Regions from separate parts of the Pseudarthrobacter sp. NPDC058329 genome, predicted to be linked through region 2. Evidence: riboswitches for the same ligand, from Rfam matches in the RefSeq annotation. Region 2 holds a riboswitch; each other region holds the start of a gene.
What was found. Region 2 has a riboswitch for S-adenosylmethionine ahead of ACFVYC_RS02065 (aminotransferase class V-fold PLP-dependent enzyme). Riboswitches for the same ligand answer to the same signal wherever they lie in the genome.
Positions count from the first base shown of each region.

Region 1: it holds a riboswitch for S-adenosylmethionine, as region 2 does, so the genes downstream of both, ACFVYC_RS15970 (homoserine O-acetyltransferase) here and ACFVYC_RS02065 (aminotransferase class V-fold PLP-dependent enzyme) in region 2, are expected to answer to the same signal.
Region 3: it holds a riboswitch for S-adenosylmethionine, as region 2 does, so the genes downstream of both, ACFVYC_RS20765 (LLM class flavin-dependent oxidoreductase) here and ACFVYC_RS02065 (aminotransferase class V-fold PLP-dependent enzyme) in region 2, are expected to answer to the same signal.

Region 1 covers NZ_JBHVZR010000013.1:42,241-48,375, reverse strand. Annotated here, with positions in the region: gene ACFVYC_RS15975 (MFS transporter) at 87-1,469, opposite strand; gene ACFVYC_RS15970 (homoserine O-acetyltransferase) at 1,651-2,766, opposite strand; SAM riboswitch class IV at 2,779-2,894, opposite strand; gene ACFVYC_RS15965 (bifunctional o-acetylhomoserine/o-acetylserine sulfhydrylase) at 2,992-4,317, opposite strand; SAM riboswitch class IV at 4,360-4,475, opposite strand; gene ACFVYC_RS15960 (VOC family protein) at 4,640-5,278, shown strand; gene ACFVYC_RS15955 (DUF222 domain-containing protein) at 5,467-6,135, shown strand, end outside.
Region 2 covers NZ_JBHVZR010000001.1:435,096-441,230, reverse strand. Annotated here, with positions in the region: gene aroA (3-phosphoshikimate 1-carboxyvinyltransferase) at 1-1,365, shown strand, start outside; gene ACFVYC_RS02075 (ribosome small subunit-dependent GTPase A) at 1,349-2,464, shown strand; gene hisN (histidinol-phosphatase) at 2,513-3,325, shown strand; SAM riboswitch class IV at 3,484-3,597, shown strand; gene ACFVYC_RS02065 (aminotransferase class V-fold PLP-dependent enzyme) at 3,634-5,073, shown strand; gene ACFVYC_RS02060 (class I SAM-dependent methyltransferase) at 5,129-5,887, shown strand; gene ACFVYC_RS02055 (metal-dependent transcriptional regulator) at 5,919-6,135, shown strand, end outside.
Region 3 covers NZ_JBHVZR010000023.1:41,725-47,859, reverse strand. Annotated here, with positions in the region: gene ACFVYC_RS20775 (ABC transporter substrate-binding protein) at 1-1,018, opposite strand, end outside; gene ACFVYC_RS20770 (NtaA/DmoA family FMN-dependent monooxygenase) at 1,015-2,430, opposite strand; gene ACFVYC_RS20765 (LLM class flavin-dependent oxidoreductase) at 2,442-3,548, opposite strand; SAM riboswitch class IV at 3,585-3,695, opposite strand; gene ACFVYC_RS20760 (LLM class flavin-dependent oxidoreductase) at 3,896-5,050, shown strand; gene ACFVYC_RS20755 (rhodanese-like domain-containing protein) at 5,099-5,485, shown strand; gene ACFVYC_RS20750 (LLM class flavin-dependent oxidoreductase) at 5,482-6,135, opposite strand, start outside.

The DNA of each region.
Region 1 (6,135 bases), on a different contig from region 2:
AAGGGTGCTGACGCCCAACTGCCCGGGCCTGCGTGGTAGCGGGTCCGGGCAGTTGGTGTGCTGTGTTTGCTTGGTACTGGCAGGGCCTATTTCTTGCCGGCAGCCAGCAGGTCGGCGGTGCCCTGGGCGTCGGCGGCGTCCACGTCGTGGAGCGAGATGCCGCGGGTCTCCTTGAGGAAGAACACGGAGATCGCGGTCACGATGCAGGCTGCCAGCAGGTACAGGGCCACCGGGGTGGAGGAGTTGAAGGTTCCCAGCAGTGACGTGGCGATGATCGGGGCCAGCGAACCGGCGACGATGGAGGTCACCTGGTAGCCGAGGGAAACGCCCGAGTACCGCATCCGGGTGGGGAACATTTCGGCCATGATGGACGGCTGCCCGGCGTACATCAGCGCGTGGAACAGCAGGCCGATGGTGATGGCGGCCAGGATGATGAAGTCATTGCCGGTGTCCATCATGGGGAAGGCGAAGAAGCCCCAGGTGCCGCCCAGGATGGCACCCGCCATGTAGACCGGCCGCCGGCCGTACGCGTCCGACATCTTGCCGACGAGCGGAACGGCGCAGAAGTGGATGAAGTGCGCCACGAGCAGGAGCAGGAGGATGCGGGAAGTGTCGGTCTGGACGACGACCTTCAGGTACGTGATGGAGAACGTCACCACGAGGTAGTACAGGATGTTCTCGGCAAAGCGCAGGCCCATGGCGGTAAAGACACCGCGCGGGTAGCGGCGGAAGACTTCGGCCACACCGTAGCCCTTCTTCTCCACCGTGACTTCCTTGCGTGCTTCGATGAAGATCGGCGCATCCTGGACCTTGGTGCGGATGTAGTAGCCAACGATCACGATCACTGCGGAGAGCCAGAAGGCGACGCGCCAGCCCCAGCTAAGGAACGCTTCCGGGGAAAGCGTGGCGGAGAGGGTGAACAGGACGCCGGTGGCCAGGAGGTTGCCCATGGGCACGGCGGACTGCGGCCAGCTGGACCAGAACCCGCGGGACTTGCTGGGGCTGTGCTCGGCCACCAGCAGCACGGCGCCGCCCCATTCACCGCCGACGGCGAAGCCCTGGATGAAGCGCAGGAACACCAGGAGGGCCGGGGCCCAGTAGCCGATCTGGGCGAAGGTGGGCAGGCAGCCCATGAGGAAGGTGGCGACGCCCACCAGGACGATGCTCAGCTGCAGAAGCTGCTTGCGGCCGAACTTGTCACCGAAGTGGCCAAAGACGATGCCGCCGATCGGGCGGGCAACGAAACCTACGGCATACGTAACGAAGGCCGCGATGATGCCATCGAGTTCGGTACCTGAATTGGGGAAGAACATCTTGCCAAACACCAGGGTGGCGGCGGAGGCATAAAGGAAAAACTCATACCACTCAACTACGGTGCCGGCCATGGAGGCCGTGACGACTTTCCTCAGGCCTGTGGCCTTGACGTCGGTTTCCTCTGGCCGCCGTGCGGCGGAGCGTTCCGTACTCATTAGTGAACTCCTTCGGCGTCGTCTTCGACACCACTGGGACAGGCTATGGCGGGTACATGTGTTTTTGGTCACGAACCGCCGGGTCCCATCGAGTATGGTCGCCCCGAACGCCCAGCTCAACGCCGAATCATGCAGAGCGCATCTGCGTTATTGCACATTCAGGGGCGTCGGGGGCGTGATGTCAGGCCGAAAGGTGCTCCCGCAGCTGGTTCCCCAGCTGGCCGATCTCGGTAAGGAAACCGTCGTGCCCGATGGGCGCCTCGATGAGGTGGACGTCCACCTCTCCGGGGAGTGCCTGGGCCAGCTCCCGCGACTGGGACGGGAAGTAGAGCCGGTCCGAGTCCACGGCGGCAACAAAAAAGCGCGCACTGGAACTGGACAAGGTCTGGACGAGGGAGCCGCGTCCGCGGCAGACGTCGTGGCTCATGAGCGCCTCAGTGATGGCGATATAGCTGTTGGCGTCAAACCGCTGGACCAGCTTGGTGCCCTGGTGGTCCAGGTAGCTTTCCACCTGGTAGCGCCCCCTGGCTGCGAGCTGCTCGCCCTGAAGCGGTGATTCGGGGGCCTGCGGTGAGCGGCCAAAGCGTCCGTCCAGCTCCACCGGGGAGCGGTACGTGATGTGGGCGATGCGCCGGGCCAGGGCCAGGCCCTCCTCGGGGGCGGTTCCGTTGTAGTAGTCGCCGCCGTTGAAGTTGGCATCCTGTCGGATGGCGAGCGTCTGCGCCTGGGCGAAGGCGATCTGCTCTGCGGTGCTCGCGGCACCCACGGAAATCACCGCGCAGCGCTGCACCCGTTCCGGGAACGTCACCGCCCATTCCAGGGCACGGGCACCGCCCATGGAACCGCCCAGCACGGCGAACCAGCTATCGATGCCCAATTGGTCGGCCAGCCGGGCCTCGGCCGCGGTGCTGTCCCGCAGGGTGACCAGCGGAAAACGCGAGCCCCATGGATGACCGTCCGGCGCGGGCGATGACGGCCCGGTGGACCCATAACAGCCGCCCACGATGTTGATGGACACCACAAAGAAACGGTTGGTATCCACGGGCGCACCCGGCCCCGCGAGTTGTTCCCACCAGCCTGGCTCCTCGGTGTCGCCCCGGGTCACGTGGGTGCTGCCGGTCAACGCATGTTCAATCAGGACGGCGTTGCTGCCGTCCTCGTTCAGGGTGCCCCAGGTTTCATAGGCGAGGGTGACGTCCGGCAGGTATCCGCCAGCCTCCAGCTGCAGGCCTCCGATGGAGGCATAGCGGACAATCCCGTGTTCGGGGACAGTTGTACGGGTGACGGTAACCGTCATGGCAAGACCTCTTCTACGCGCTTGCCCGCCGTCGTATGACCGGCAGGCCAGGTCTTCACCCGGGGCACCCCGCCGCGGAAGGAGGGTTGCCGGCCAGCAAGCCGGGGCTGTCACTGGCACTCATGACCTGCTTCGAGTGTACGAAACAGCCCCTGCCTGCTGCCAAGAGTGTGACTGGTTGTGACTTTCCCGGCTTGCCGCCGCGTTGGGCACCCTCGTGGTGGGCTAGGCTCCGGTGGCCCCCTTGGCGGCCCGGAAGCCTGCCTCGAGGTCCGCCAGGATGTCGTCGATGTGCTCGATCCCCACCGAAATCCGCACCAGACCCGGGTTCACGCCGGCAACCACCTGCTGCTCCGGTGAGAGCTGGCTGTGGGTGGTCGACGCCGGATGGATCACCAGCGAACGGACGTCACCGATGTTTGCCACATGGGAGTGCAGCTCCAAGGCGTCCACGAAGCGCTTGCCTGCCTCCGCACCTCCGGCGAGGTTGAACGACACGATGGCGCCGGTACCTTTGGGGCCGTATTTGCGGCCCCGCTCGTACCAGGGGCTGGAGGGCAGCCCGGCGTAGGCGACCGATTCGACGTCGTCACGCGCTTCCAGCCACTGCGCCACGTCCAGGGCGTTGGCCACGTGCCGCTCCACCCGCAGGCTCAGCGTCTCCAGCCCCTGGGCGATGAGGAAGGCGTTGAAGGGCGATACTGCCGAGCCAAGGTCGCGCAGCAGCTGAACCCTGGCTTTGAGGATGTACGACAGGTTGGCGCCCAAGGCACCGTCGGCGCCCAGGTCGCGGGCGTACACCAGCCCGTTGTAGGTGGGGTCCGGGGTGTTGAAGCCGGGGAATTTGGCAGGGTCCTTGCCGAAGTCGAAGTTTCCGGAGTCCACGATCACACCGGCGATCGCCGAGCCGTGGCCGCCCAAGTACTTGGTGGCCGAGTGCACCACGATGTCCGCGCCCCATTCCAGCGGCCGGATCAAGTACGGGGTGGACAGGGTGTTGTCCACAATGAGGGGCACTCCGGCGTCATGCGCAACCCCGGACACGCCTTCGATGTCCAGGACGTCCTGCCGCGGGTTGGACACCACCTCGCCGAAGAAGAGCTTGGTGTTGGGCTGCACTGCGTTACGCCACTGGTCCAGGTTGTCCGGGTCCGCCACGAACGTGACTGAAATGCCGAACTTCTTCAGGGTGTGGGCGAGGAGGTTGTAGGTGCCCCCATAGAGGCTGGGGCTGGCGACGATGTGGTCCCCCGCCTCGGCAACGTTCAGGATGGCGAAAGTCTCCGCCGCCTGCCCGGAGCTGAGCAGCAGCGCTCCCAGGCCGCCCTCCAGGCTGGCGATCCGTTGCTCCACCGCCTCCTGCGTGGGGTTGCCGATCCTGGTGTAAATGGGCGCCAGTTCGGCCAGGGCAAAGCGGTTGGCGGCGCTCTCAGCCGTGGGGAACACGAAGGACGTGGTCTGGTAGATAGGAAGTGCACGGGCACCGGTGGCGCCGTCCGGCTCCTGCCCGGCGTGGATCTGGCGTGTTTCGAAAGACCAACCGTTGGACAACTAAGGCTCCTTTGACATGGCCCGGCATGCTGGAAGCACCGCGGGCCGCGCTTGCCATCCGGCCGTTGCCGGACAGCCAGGTCCTCACCCGGGGCACCCCACCGCGGATGGAGGGTTGCCGGCCAGCGAGCCGGGGCTTGGCGCTGGCACTCATGACCTGAGCTCAGTGTAGGAACGAGCACACAACACCCGACAGGATTATGACGAACATAGTCCTCAGGATTTCCCGGGGGCAGGTGGGTTCATGAAGGGTTTCCACGGCAAAATCCCAGTAAGGGTACCCTTAGCTGAGAGCCCGATCACAAAGTGCCAAGATGTTGCCATGCGCATGGATCACGTCTCTTACGCCTGTGAACACGATGGCCTGGCTGCCACCACCGAACGTATCTCCTCTGCCCTCGGCGTTGAGGCAGTCAAGGGCGGGGTACACCCGCGGTTCGGAACCCGGAATATGATCATCCCGCTCGCGGGGCACAAGTACCTCGAAGTGGTGGAGGTCCTGGACCACCCCGCTTCGGACAAGGCTCCCTTCGGGCAGGCAGTGCGTGCGCGGTCTGCTGCCGGCGGCGGCTGGATGGGCTGGTGCGTCGAAGTGGACGACCTGGCCCCCTTTGAGGAACGTCTGGGACGCTCCGCAGTCAACGGCAACCGCAAGTTTCCGGACGGCCGCGAACTGGTCTGGAAACAGATCGGCATCCTGGGCTTGATTGCCGACCCCCAGGTTCCCTACATGCTCAAGTGGGACGGCGATCCTTCCCTGCACCCCTCCAACGCCTACGACAGCAACGTGAAGATGAGCTGCCTGACCATCGCCGGTTCGGCAGCCCGGGTCACCGAATGGCTGGGTGAGCCGGTGGAAAAGCCGTTGGAAGACGTCGCCGTGGAGTGGGTGGCACCGCACGGTACCCCCGGCATCCTGTCGGTGACGTTCGAGACCTCCAACGGAGCTGTCACGATCTGATCCTTCCTGGAGTCCGGGCAGTCCTGCCCGGCCCCCGACTGTTGGGCAGGTGCTCTTCTTTGCCCTCCTGAGCTTCGGCCGCCATCAGCAGGTGACAACGGCGTCACCTGCCGATGGCGGCCGAATTTTTTTGTGAGCCCGGATTGCATCCCCGCCGGAATGTCTGACCCCCTTGTCATGATGGGTTCATGGGCACAGCGGCGGTGGCAAAGGCGTATGACGACATCAACGCCGCCCTTGCTGTGCTAAATGCTGAGGTGGACGGGTGTGGTTCTGAGCCGTTCTCGGAGGCTGATCCGCTGGCCGGGCTGGCGGATGGGTGCCTGGACATCCTTGCCGGGGCGCGTGTGGCCGAGGCCGGGTTCGCGGGTCTGAAGGCCCGGGCTGCGGTGAAGTACACGGACACCGCCGATGCTGTGGCACCGCCGGACGCGCCGGTGCAGGCGCAGGAGATGGCTATCGCCGCGGAAATCGGCGCCCTGCTGGCCCTCGGCCCCCGCGCGGCGGGTTCGTTCCTGGCCGCATCCCATGCCCTGGCCAGGGAGTTGCCGCTGACCCTGTCGGCGTTGCAGGCCGGAACCATCTCCTGGCAGCACGCCCTCGTCATGGTGGATGAAACGGCGGGCCTTGACCGGGCCGGGGCAGCGGCGCTGGAGGCCCAGTTCCTGGGCCCGGACACCCCGCGGCCGGCCACGGCTGCCCGGATCGGGGAGATCCCGGCCTACCGCTTCCGCCACAAAGCGCGGACCTGGCGGGAACGCCACCACGCCGAATCCATCGAGAAGCGCCACGCCAAGGGCGTCGCGGACCGGCGGGTGGAATACCGGCCGGACCAGGACGGGATGGCCTGGCTCTCC
Region 2 (6,135 bases):
GACAACTCCGGAACGTCCCTCCCCTCCTGGCCCGCACCCTTCGCGTCCCGCCCTGTCGATGCCACCGTTACGGTGCCCGGTTCCAAATCGCTGACCAACCGGTATCTGGTGCTCGCGGCGCTGGCCGATGGCCCGTCGCGCCTGCGTGCGCCACTGCATTCCAGGGATTCGGCGTTGATGATCGATGCGCTCCGCCAGCTCGGTGCCACCATCACGGAGGTGCCGGGGGACGGCGTGTTTGGTCCGGACCTGGAAGTTATCCCGCCCGCGGCGGGTGCGGCGGCGTCCTCCACCAGGATCGACTGCGGCCTGGCTGGAACGGTGATGCGGTTCGTTCCGCCGCTGGCGGCGCTGCGCAACGGCACGAGCGTTTTCGACGGCGACCCCCACGCCCGGAAGCGGCCGATGGGAACGATCATCGAAGCCCTCAAGGCGCTGGGGGTGGCGGTCAACGCCGAAGACGGCAGCGCGCCGGCGTCGTTGCCGTTTGTTGTGGAAGGTACCGGAGAGGTGCGTGGCGGCCACCTGGTGATCGATGCCAGCGCCTCCTCACAGTTCGTCTCAGCACTCCTCCTTGTGGGGGCACGGTTCAGCGAAGGCCTGCATCTTGAGCACGTCGGAAAGCCGGTGCCAAGCCTGGACCACATCAACATGACGGTGGCCGTCCTGCGCGGAGCCGGTGTGGTTGTTGACGATTCGGTTCCCAACCACTGGGTTGTTGCCCCGGGACCCATCCGCGCGTTCGACCAGCGGATTGAGCAGGACCTGTCCAACGCCGGGCCCTTCCTTGCCGCTGCCCTGGCGTCCGGTGGAACGGTCCGGATTCCCGGTTGGCCCGAAGAGACGCAGCAGGTAGGAGATCTATGGCGGACCATCCTTGCCAGCATGGGCGCGGAGGTCACCCTCATTGACGGCGTCCTGACGGTAACGGGCGGTCCGGAAATCAAGGGCGCCGATTTCGCGGACACCAGCGAGCTCGCCCCCACGGTCGCCGCGCTGTGTGCTTTGGCCAGCGGACCCTCCCGGCTCAGCGGCATTGCGCACCTGCGCGGCCACGAGACTGACAGGCTCGCTGCCCTGGTCGCCGAGATCAACCGCCTTGGCGGTGATGCCGAGGAGACCAGCGACGGGCTGGTGATTCGGCCGGCCAAGCTGCATGCCGGCGTCGTCCGCAGTTACGCCGACCACCGCATGGCCACCGCCGGCGCCATTCTTGGCCTGGCAGTGGAGGGGGTGCAGGTGGAGGACATCGCCACCACCGCAAAAACCATGCCGGACTTTCCCCAACTGTGGGCAGACATGCTGGCCCAGGCCGGCCCCGCCCATGCCGGCGTGGAGGGGTCCAGCGGTGGCGCGGAGCACTGATTCCTGGGACGAATCGGATGTCCGCATCCGGCCCAGCAAAAAGGGCTCCCGCCCCCGCACCAAGGACCGGCCCAGCCACGACGACGCCGTGACCGGACGCATCATCACCGTTGACCGCGGCAGGTACACGGCAGTGGTGGGCGAGGACTCCGGCAACGAACGTGTGGTCATCGCCGCAAGGGCACGCGAACTTCGCCGCAACCCGGTGGTGGCCGGAGATTTCGTCTCCCTTGTGGGCGATGTCTCCGGTGAACCGGATACCCTGGCACGGCTGGTCAGGATCCAGGACCGCCGGACGCTGCTGCGCCGCAGCGCAGATGATACGGATCCGGTGGAGAGGGCTGTGGTGGCCAACGCGGACCAGCTGGTGATTGTGGTGGCTGCCGCCAATCCCGAGCCGCGTACCGGCTTCATTGACCGCGCCCTGGTGGCAGCCTACGACGCCGGAATCGAGCCGATCCTCCTGGTCACCAAGGCCGACGTCAAGGATCCGGCGGACCTGCTGTCCAACTACACGCACCTGGACTTTCCAGTGATCATCAGCCGCACTGCCGATTCCAGCGCTTCAGGCATCGATGCCCGCTCCGATGACGGACTCTCCGCACGGCTGGACAGCACGGCCGTCGCGGAGTTGCGTGATCACCTGGACGGAAAAGTAACTGTGATGCTCGGCCACTCGGGCGTGGGCAAATCCACCATGGTGAACGCGCTGACCGGAGCGGAACGCGCCACCGGCGGGGTCAACGCCGTGACAGGGCGGGGGCGCCACACGTCGTCGTCTGCGCTGGCATTGAGGCTGACCGAGGCCCCGGCGGGCAGTTGGATCATCGACACTCCGGGCATCCGCTCCTTCGGCCTGGCCCACGTGGACCCGGACCGGATCCTGCGCTCCTTCCCCGACCTCTCCCCCGGCATCGAGGACTGCGAACGCGGCTGCAAGCACACCGCCACCGCGGTGAACTGCGGACTGGACGCCTGGGTTGGCGGCGGCCATGCCGGCGCCACCGGAGAAGCACGGCTGGCCTCCCTGCGGCGCCTGCTGGGCACCGACCCCCGCCTGGAGGCCCAGGAGGCCAAGGAACTGGGCAGCGTCAACTGACGGTGCCGATCTCCCAGCAGATCAGCGCGCAGACGGTAGTTTGGAACCATGATCCAACCCGCTTCAAGCTACAACGATGACCTGCGCCTGGCCCACGTGCTGGCAGATTCTGTTGATGACCAGACCATGAGCCGCTTCAAAGCCCAGGACCTCAAGGTGGAGACCAAGCCTGACCTCACACCGGTCACCGACGCGGACAAGGCCGCGGAAGAGGCCATCCGCGGCCAGTTGTCGCGTTCCCGTCCGCGTGACGCCGTGCTCGGGGAAGAGTTCGGGAGCACCGGCCACGGGTCCCGCCGCTGGATCATCGATCCCATTGACGGCACCAAGAATTTCGTCCGCGGCGTCCCCGTCTGGGCCACCCTGATCGCGCTGGTGGATGAAGGCGAACCCGTTGTTGGCGTGGTGAGCGCGCCGGCCCTCGGCAAGCGGTGGTGGGCGGCTAAGGGAATGGGCGCCTACATGGGACGCTCGCTCGCCGCTGCCACCCGGCTGCGCGTCTCAAATGTCGCCAACCTGTCCGACGCTTCGCTGTCCTACTCCAGCCTGGGCGGCTGGAAGGAACGCGGGAACCTGGACAACTTCCTGGGCCTCACCGAGGACGTGTGGCGGACCCGCGCGTACGGCGATTTCTGGTCCTACTGCATGGTGGCAGAGGGCTCTGTGGACATCGCCTGCGAACCCGAACTCAACCTGTACGACATGGCCGCTCTCGTGCCGATCGTGGTTGAAGCGGGCGGCCGCTTCACCTCCCTGGAGGGGGAGGATGGCCCATTCGGCGGCAACGCCCTGGCCACGAATTCCATCCTGCACTCTGAGGTTCTTCGGCGGCTGAACCCGGACCTGGATGATCTTCTCTAAGTCCCTACACCGAACAATCAGCGGCGGGTGCCTCCCAAAGGAGGCGCCCGCCGTCGTATCTTCGGTGAAAGCAGCCCTTTTCAGCGGACGCGTAACAAACCGCTTAACAATCGGGCCGGCTTCAAACCTTCCTGCCCCATGTCCTACGCTCTTAACCAGGTCACGAGTGCCAGCGCGAAACCCCGGTTTGCTGGCCGGCAACCCTCCAACCGCGGTGGGGTGCCCCGGGTGACGACCAGGCCGGTCCGGAACGGATGCGGCAAGCGCGGATTCCCGGTACAGGGGGTCCTTTCGAAGTGAGGTCTGCCGTGACTACTGCCACCGTCTCCCCCAACGCCGCTCTCCAGCCTGAAACCGTCCAGCCTGATGGCGCTGCCCTCTTTGATGCCCGCCGGGCCGTCGCCGGCCGGCCGCTCTCAGCCGTCACCGGCGCTGAAATCCAGGCACCGCTGATTTCCGGCGACCACGTCCGGTACGCCAACCTCGACTACGGCGCCTCCGCTCCGGCTCTCTCGGTGGTTTCGGCCTACCTCAATGAGATCCTGCCGTTCTACGCCAGCGTCCACCGCGGCGCCGGCTACGCATCCCAGATCAGCACCTCCGTGTACGAAAATGCGCGCAACATCGTCCGCGAGTTCGTGGGCGGCCGCCCGGACGATTCGGTGATTTTCACCCGGAACACCACCGATTCGCTCAACCTGCTGGCGGGCTGCCTGCCCGCAACGGACGGCCGGCCCGACGGCGACGTGCTGTACCTGGACATCGAACACCACGCGAACCTGCTGCCCTGGCAGGGCGTCCCACACCGCAGCATCGTTGCCGCTGACACCATCACGGGCACCATCGCATCCGTCCGCGCTGAACTGCAGCAGGGCGGTGTGAGCCTGCTCGCTGTCACCGGCGCCTCAAACGTCACCGGTGAGATCCTCCCCATCCGCGCCCTGGCCGAGCTCGCCCACGAACACGGTGCACGGATTGTGGTGGACGCCGCCCAGCTGGCGCCGCACCGCCGCGTCAACATCGCCGCGGATGGCGTGGACTACCTCGCCTTCTCCGGCCACAAGCTCTACGCCCCGTTTGGTGCCGGCGTGCTGGTGGGCCGCCCGGACTGGCTCGACGCCGGGACCCCGCACCTCGCCGGCGGCGGTGCCGTCAAGGAAGCAAGGCTCGACGACGTCAGCTGGGCCACCGGCCCGGCCCGCCACGAGGGGGGCTCACCGAACGTGCTTGGCGCAGCTACCCTGGCACGCGCCACCCAGGTGATTGCCGGGCTTAACCAGGACCAGTGGCACGCCCACGAATCCGCCATCCGTTCCTTCCTCGTCGAGGGCCTGCAGAAGATCGACGGCGTGACCGTCCACCAGATCTTCAAGGACACCAACCCGGACACGGACACCATCGGCGTGGTCAACTTCTCGGTGGAAGGCTACGACGCCGGGCTGGTGGCGGCTTACCTTTCCGCTGAGCACGGTGTTGGCCTCCGCGACGGCCGCTTCTGCGCCCACCCGCTGCTGAAGCGGCTCGGGCTTCCCTCCGGTTCCCTCCGTGCCAGCTTCGGCGTCGGCTCGCGCCTCGAGGATGCAGAACGGCTCCTTGCCGGCATAGAGTCGCTGCGCCGCGATGGCCTGGGGTGGGACTACGTCGTGGACGCAGGACGCTGGGTTCCCGCCAACGACACGCGGACCTACCCGCACTGGGCACCCAACACTCCCGGAACCGCCGGCGCTGCCCCCTGCATCGATGACTGAACACTTGCGGTAAATTCGAAGGATACCCAAGGGCATCAGACGAAGGAGGCCACGCGTGGTACGGGGTGGCCCCAAGCTTGATCATGGACGGCGCCGGGAGCTCGGCCAGAGCTTCCAGGACGGCGGCCGGCACTACCAGCGGGTCCGCCCGGGCTATCCAAAAGAAACAGCCCAATGGCTGGTTCCCCCGGGCGCCGCCGATGCCCTCGACGCCGGAGCCGGCACCGGCAAGTTCACCGCACTGCTGCTGGACCTGGGCCTGTCCGTCACTGCGTTGGATCCCTCTGCTGACATGCTCGAACAGTTACGGGCGCACTATCCCGGGGCCACGGCGGTCCAAGCCAATGCCGAGGCGACGGGCCTGCCCACGGCGGCCTTCGACGTCGTCAGCGTTGCCCAGGCCTGGCATTGGTGCGACGCACTGGAAGCAAGCACGGAACTGGCGCGCGTACTGCGGCCGAACGGCACGCTGGGCCTGATCTGGAACCAGCTGGATACATCGGTTCCGTGGGTCCACAGGCTTTCACGGATCATGCACGCCGGGGACGTGTACAAGCCGGACTTCCGGCCAGTCGTGGGGCCGGAGTTCCGGGGGCTCGAGGGCCACGTCGCCCACTGGCAGGACCGCGTCACCACCACCGACCTGGTGGAGCTCACCAAGTCCCGGAGCTACTATCTGCGGGCGGGTGAAACCACCCGCGCCAAAGTGCTCGCCAACTTGGACTGGTACCTTCACGAACACCTGGGCCACAGCCTTGACGAAGAGCTGGAGCTGCCCTATCTAACGCTTGCGTGGCGGGCCTTCAAGGCATGACGCCGGACGGGCAACGGGTAGGCTTGGAGTTGTGAAGACCAGCGCGCCCTCCTCCTCCATCGAGGATTACGTCAAGGTCATCTACTCGTTCACGGAATGGCAGGACAAGCCGATCACGTCCTCGCAGCTGGCCCAGCGCCTTGGCGTCGCCAATTCCTCGGTCTCGGAGATGGTCCGCAAGCTGAAGGACCAGGGCCTCGTTGACCATAAGCCCTACAGCGCCATCACGCTCACGGACAGCGGGGTCC
Region 3 (6,135 bases), on a different contig from region 2:
GCAGCGTTTCGGTGATTTCCTCCCGGTTGATCGCCTTGGAGATCGCCTGCCGCACCGCCGTTTCCTTCAGCTTGGGGCTGGATTCGTTCGAGTACAGGTTGTACACGACGCCCGGGTTTGCCCGGGTTTCGTTCCAGAAGCCGTTGCCGTCGAAGAGCTTGGCGTCCGCGGCCGAGATTGCCGCGGTGGCGTCGATCTGGCCGGACTGCAGGCTGCCGGTGCGGTTGCCCGCCTCCGGGATGATTTTGAACGTGACGGTATCAAGGTACGCCTCGCCCTTGTTGCTGTTCGTGGACGCCGGCCAGGCGTAACCGGCCCGGCGCGCCAGGACCGCTTCCTTGTCCACCGTGTAGCTCTGCACCGTGAACGGCCCGGAGCCGGAGAACTTGCCGGCGCAGCGGTCGGCTTCACTCAGGGCGGCCGACGCCGGGGACAGCAGTCCCAGCGTGAACGTGGACGTGGCCTGCAGGAACTGGGCATTCGGCTTGGAGAAGTCCACTACCACCGTCCTGGCGTCCTTGACCGTGACGGCCGTGACGTCGCTGAGGTAGGTGGATCCCAGGGTTGCCTTGGCGCCCAGTGCCTTGATGGCCTCGAAGTTCGTCTTCACCGACGCCGCATCAATGGGCGCTCCGTCAGCGAAGGTTGCGCCGTCACGGAGCGTGAAGGTGAAGCTGGTGGCGTCCGCGTTGGCCTCGAACTTCTCGGCCAGCCACGGGACAATCTCGCCCGTGGACGAATCCTGCGAGGTCAGGGATGCCACTGTCTGCCGGGCGATCGCGATGGCGTCGTTGTTGCCCACCTGCTGCGGATCGATGCAGCCGCGGTCCACCGAGACGGCGAAGTTCAGGTTGCCGCCCGCCGCCGGGGTGGCGTCGGCACTTTGCTGCGATCCGGCGTCGGCCGCTCCTGCGCACGAGGACAGCAGGAGGGACGCCGCGCCCAGGAAGGCCACCACGACGGCGGACTTCCGGGCGCTGCGGAACGTCGAGGTTCCGGAGGGGTTCAGGCGGTTCATGCTACGTCTTCGCTTTCTTGGCGGCGGGCAGGCGACAGGTCGCCGCGCCGGTGGGTGAGAGGGGCGCGGAGGCCCAGGTTTTCGCGGAGGTTGGTGCCCGGGTATTCGGTGCGGTACACGCCGCGTTCCTGGAGCCGGGGCACCAGGTGGTTGACGATGTCGTCCAGGCCGGTGGGGACAATCCAGGGGGTGATGTTGAACCCGTCCACGGCACCGGAGTGCGCGTATTCGGTGAGCAGGTCCGCGACGTCGTCGTAAGATCCCACCAGGCCGCGGCCGTTAATGACCGAGCGCTGGGAGACGAACTGCCGGATGGACTGCCCCTTCTCCGTGGCCTCGGCCCGCCATTCAGCGGCGAGTTCCCTGGCGCTCTTGCCGTGGAAGGCGTTGCCGCGGGTGGCGTTGGTGACGTCAACCACCGGGTCGATGTCCGGGAGCGGGCCGTCGGGATCGTATTCGGTGAGTTTCCGGCCCCAGAACTGCTCGAGGTAGGCGATGGCGGTCTGCGGGCTGACCTGCTGCTCGCGGACCCACTGGTGCTTCTCCTCGGCTTCCTTGGCGGTGGGCGCGAGGATGAATTCCTGGCCCGGGAAGATCTTGACGTCGTCGGCCGGCCTGCCTGCCTTCAGCGTCCGTGCCACGATGTCCTCGCGGAACTTCCTGGCCTGTTCCAGCCCTGCGTGGCGGGAGAAGATGACGTCCGCATTCCGGACGGCAAAGTCGCGCCCGTCGGCTGAATCGCCGGCCTGGAACAGCACCGGATGGTACTGGCTGGAGCGCGGCAGCCTGCCGGTGACCTCGACGTCGAAGCTTGCGTCCTGGCGACGTACCTGCGTGATGGCGTCGTCGGCCAGCCACCTCCGGGACTCGCGGGACCCGGCGATTGCGCCGTCAGCCCAGGAGTCCCAGATGGCTTTGGCCGTCTGGACGAACGCTTCGGCCCGGACGTACCGGTCCTCGTGCGCCAGGAACCCGCCGCGGCGGAAGTTGGCCCCGGTCCAGGCGTTGTCCGTGGTGACGATGTTCCACGCGGCCCGGCCGCCGGACAGCAGGTCCAGGCTGGCCAGCCGGTGGGCGAGGTCCGCGGGGTCGTTGTAGGTGGTGTTCTGCGTGGCCACCAGGCCGATGTTGGTGGTCACCGCGGCAAGTGCTGCGAGCGCCGTTTGGGCGTCCGGCCGGCCAGCGACATCCAGTTCGTGGATCCTGCCCAGGTGTTCGCGCAGCCGCAGTCCCTCGCCGAGGAAGAAGGCACTGAACAGGCCGCGCTCGGCGGTCTGGGCCACCCTCCGGAAGGATTCGAAGTCGGTCTGCGAGCCGCTTTCCGGTGCACGCCAGACCGTGGTGTGGTTGACGCCCTGGAAGAAGACGCCGAACTGGATGGTGCCGTCGCCGTCGATGCGGGAAGTGCTCATGAGGGTTCTCCCTAGTGGGCCGCGGCGGCGGCGTAGCGGTTGGCGGGGCGGGTCAGGCCGAAGGATTCGCGCAGCGTGCATCCCGGCGCGGGTGCGGTGATGATGTTGGCGCGGCGCAGTTCGGGCAGGACCGCGGCTGCCAGTTCCGGCAGTTCGGTGTCCAGCACCGCCGGGTGGATCCGGACGCCGTCGCTGTCCTTGAACAGGGCTGCGAGGAGATCCACCAATCCGGCGGCGTTGCCCACGTAGCGGGCTCCGCCGGTCCAGCGCTGGTGGGCATCAAGCTCCTCGAGCCGGTCCGCGGCGCGGCGGCCGCGGGAGTCCAGCACGACGTCGAGCTCCACCAGGGTGCGGGCCGCGCCTGCCTCGCGGGCTGATGCAGCGGCGGCAGCGAGTCCCTCGAGTGTTGCGGCGGATACGAGCGCCACGTCCGCTTCGACGGCGGGCAGCAGCGCAGCAACAGCGAACACCGGCAGCTGCCCCTGCAGCGGGCGGGGAATGATCGAGGGCCCCTTGACCGAGAACCGGCTGCCCTCAAAATCGGCGTAGTGCAGCTTGTCCGCGTCCAGGTACCGGCCGGCGGCCGCGTCGCGGATGACGGCGTCGTCCTCCCAGGAGTCCCAGAGCCGGCGTGCGGTTTCGACGACGTCCCGCGCCTCGGACTGCACGTCCGCCTCCGCGATGGCGTCCCTGCCCACGGACCGGGATTCCTGGACGGTGTTCTCCACATTGACCAGCCAGCCGGCGCGGCCGTGTGAGGAGTAGTCCAGGCTGGCCAGCTGGGTGGCCACGTGGAACGGCTCGGTGTAGAGGACGCCGGCTTCGGGGACCAGGCCGATGGACCGGGTCAGCGGGGCGCTGAAGGCTGCCCGCTGGATGGCATCGATCCGGCCGGCGATACCAGTGCCCTCGGTGTCGGTGGTGCGGGAATCGCGGAAGGTGGCCAGGTGGAAGCCGGCGATGTCCGCCGCCTGCACGGTCCCGCGGATACGGCTTCCGCTCAGGAGCGTTCCCGGCTCGTGGGCGGCGAAGCGCCACGCAGCCGGGTGGGCGCCATCGCCGTCGAGCTCGATGCCGAGCACGGCGGAGCGCTGGCTGGGTGGAGGTGTGGAAGGCATGGATCCCCTACTGTTCGGGCCGCGGACGGCCGGTACGACATTCGCTTGCCGCTGCTGCGGCCAGGTCTGTTTCCGGAGCACCCCGCCATAAAAATGCCTGAGGGTTGCCGCAGCACCAGCCGGTCCTTCGCGTGCTGTCTCTTGACCTGCGACTGAATCTAGGGGTCCGTGCGGGCGCTCCACAAGCGGCTGGTCTTGCAGCGTCAAGGGCGGAAATGCGGCGTCAACGGGCGCTGTATTCCGTCATTTATGAACCAGTCTTGGCCTGCGTTACCTGGCATTTCGGGAGGTTGAGTCCGGTGACGGCCGGGGTGCGGAGGCGAGGCGGAAATTCGTAGTGTCATCCCATGTCCAAGCCTCCCGTGGTTCCGCTCTCCGTCCTCGACCTCAGCCCGATCTCCGCCGGCAGCACCGCCGCCGATGCGCTGCGGAACAGCATCGATCTCGCCGTCTCCGCCGAGCGGCTGGGCTACAGGAGGTTCTGGCTGGCCGAGCACCACCTGAGCGCAGGAGTCGCCGGGTCCGCTCCGCACGTGCTGTCCGCCCTGGTGGCAGCGGCTACCAGCACCATCCGCGTTGGCACGGCCGCCACCATCCTGGGCAACTACCGACCCATCCAGGTGGCTGAGAACGTGGGCACCATTGCAGCGTTCCACCCGGGCCGCGTGGACCTGGGCTTCGGGAGGTCCGGGGTACCCAAGGCAGGGCTTCCCCATGCCGCCGGCGCACCGGCCACCGCTCCGGACGCTCCGGCAGACACCGCAAACCGGATTGTGGACGGGCTGGTGGTCCCGCCACCGCGGCCGCTGTTTGGCAGGGCCTTCCCGGAACGGTTCCAGCTTCAGGCCCGGCTGCTGGGCCGCGTCCCCGGGGATGTGGACAATTTCGAGAACGATGTCCAGGACATCATCGCCTTCTTCGCCGGGACCTACCGCGCGGAAGAAGGCGCGACGACGGCCATCCACCCCGCGCAGGGCAACCCTCCGCAGTTCTGGATCCACGGTTCCAGCGCCGGACCCAGCGCCCGGCTCGCCGGCAAGCTCGGGCTGCCCTACGGGGCCAACTACCATGTTGCGCCCTCGGCAGTCCTCGAATCCGTAGCAGAATACCGGGCACATTTTGAACCGTCCGGCCTTCTGGATAAGCCGTACGTGGCAGTCTCGGCTGACGTTCTGGTGGCCCCCACCGCGGCCGAGGCCGCCACTGTCGGGGCCGGATTCGAGCACTGGGTGCACAGCATCCGCTCCGGCAAAGGCGCCATTCCCTACCCGGCCCCGGAGGACGCCGCCGGGCTCCCGCCGCTGGAACCGGCCGAGAGGGACCTGGTCCGCGACAGGCTGGACACCCGGTTTGTGGGCGACCCCGCGCAGGTGGCCGAGGGGCTGCGCTCCCTGCGGCGGGCCACCGGCGCCGACGAACTCCTCATCACCACCATCGCCCACAGCCAGGCGCACCGCATCCGCTCCCAGGAACTCCTGGCCGCGGCATGGGGCCTGGGCTGACGGAACACTGCTTTCACCCACCAGCACACCTACCGAAGGAGCACCACAATGAGCGAGCAGAACACCCCGGTCGACCCCCAGCTGATCAGCGCCGAACAGGCAGCCCAACTGATCGAGGAGGGCGTCCTCCTGATCGATATTCGCAGCGAAGGCGGCCGGGCCAGCACCGGAAGCGTCCCCGGCGCCGTTGTGGTGGACCGCGAAAACGTGGCCCAGGACTTCGGCCCGGAATCGGACACCAGGCTTCCGCAGGTGACCGGAACCGACCAGAAAATCGTTGTGTTCTGCGGCTCCGTCAACGGCTCCGGCCCCGTGGCGCAGAAGCTCAAGGTGCTGGGCTACCCGCAGGCTGTCCATGTTGACGGCGGATTCCTGGCCCTGCGCGACGCAGGCGTGGCCACGACCGGCCCGGCTGTGGAACCCGCCGCCGTCTAGCCGTGGGCAGCCGCGGCTAAGTGCCGCGGCTGCCAACCCAGCGGTGGCGCCACGAGCGTGGCGAAGTCCGTGATGATCTGCCGGTAATCCTCGATGGAGAACTCGTACGGAAGGTTGATCTGCAACTCGGTGGCGGAGGCGGTCACCGGATCAGCCAGCAGCCCTTCCACGATTTCCTCCGCATTGCCTACCAGGTCCGGCGCGAACAGCGTGCGGCGTTCCCCCTGCGGGGCCAGCGTGCGCTCCTGGCGGCTCTCCCGGTAGGCGCGGTACCGGCCCCGCGTCTCTGCGTCGGCCCCGTCGGTGGGAAGGACCACCCTGCCCACCGCCACGCGCGGCACATGGCGCCCGCGGAAATCCTGGCGGTAGCGCGCAAGGTTGGCCGCCTGGGCCTCCACAAAGACGCTGCTTGCTTCGCCGGACACGATGTTGCCTACCACCAGGTTGACGCCGCTGGCCGCCGCCCAGTCCGTTGATGTGGCGGATCCTGCGCCGTACCAGATGCGGTCCCGCAGTCCTTCGCTGTAGGGCTGCAGCCGCGGCCGCTGGGTGTTGCCCGGGGAATGGATCACCGTATCCTCGTCGCCGAGGAAGCGGCCCTCCAGGTTCGCCAGGAGCCGCTCGATCCTGCGGTGGGAAAAGTCGATACT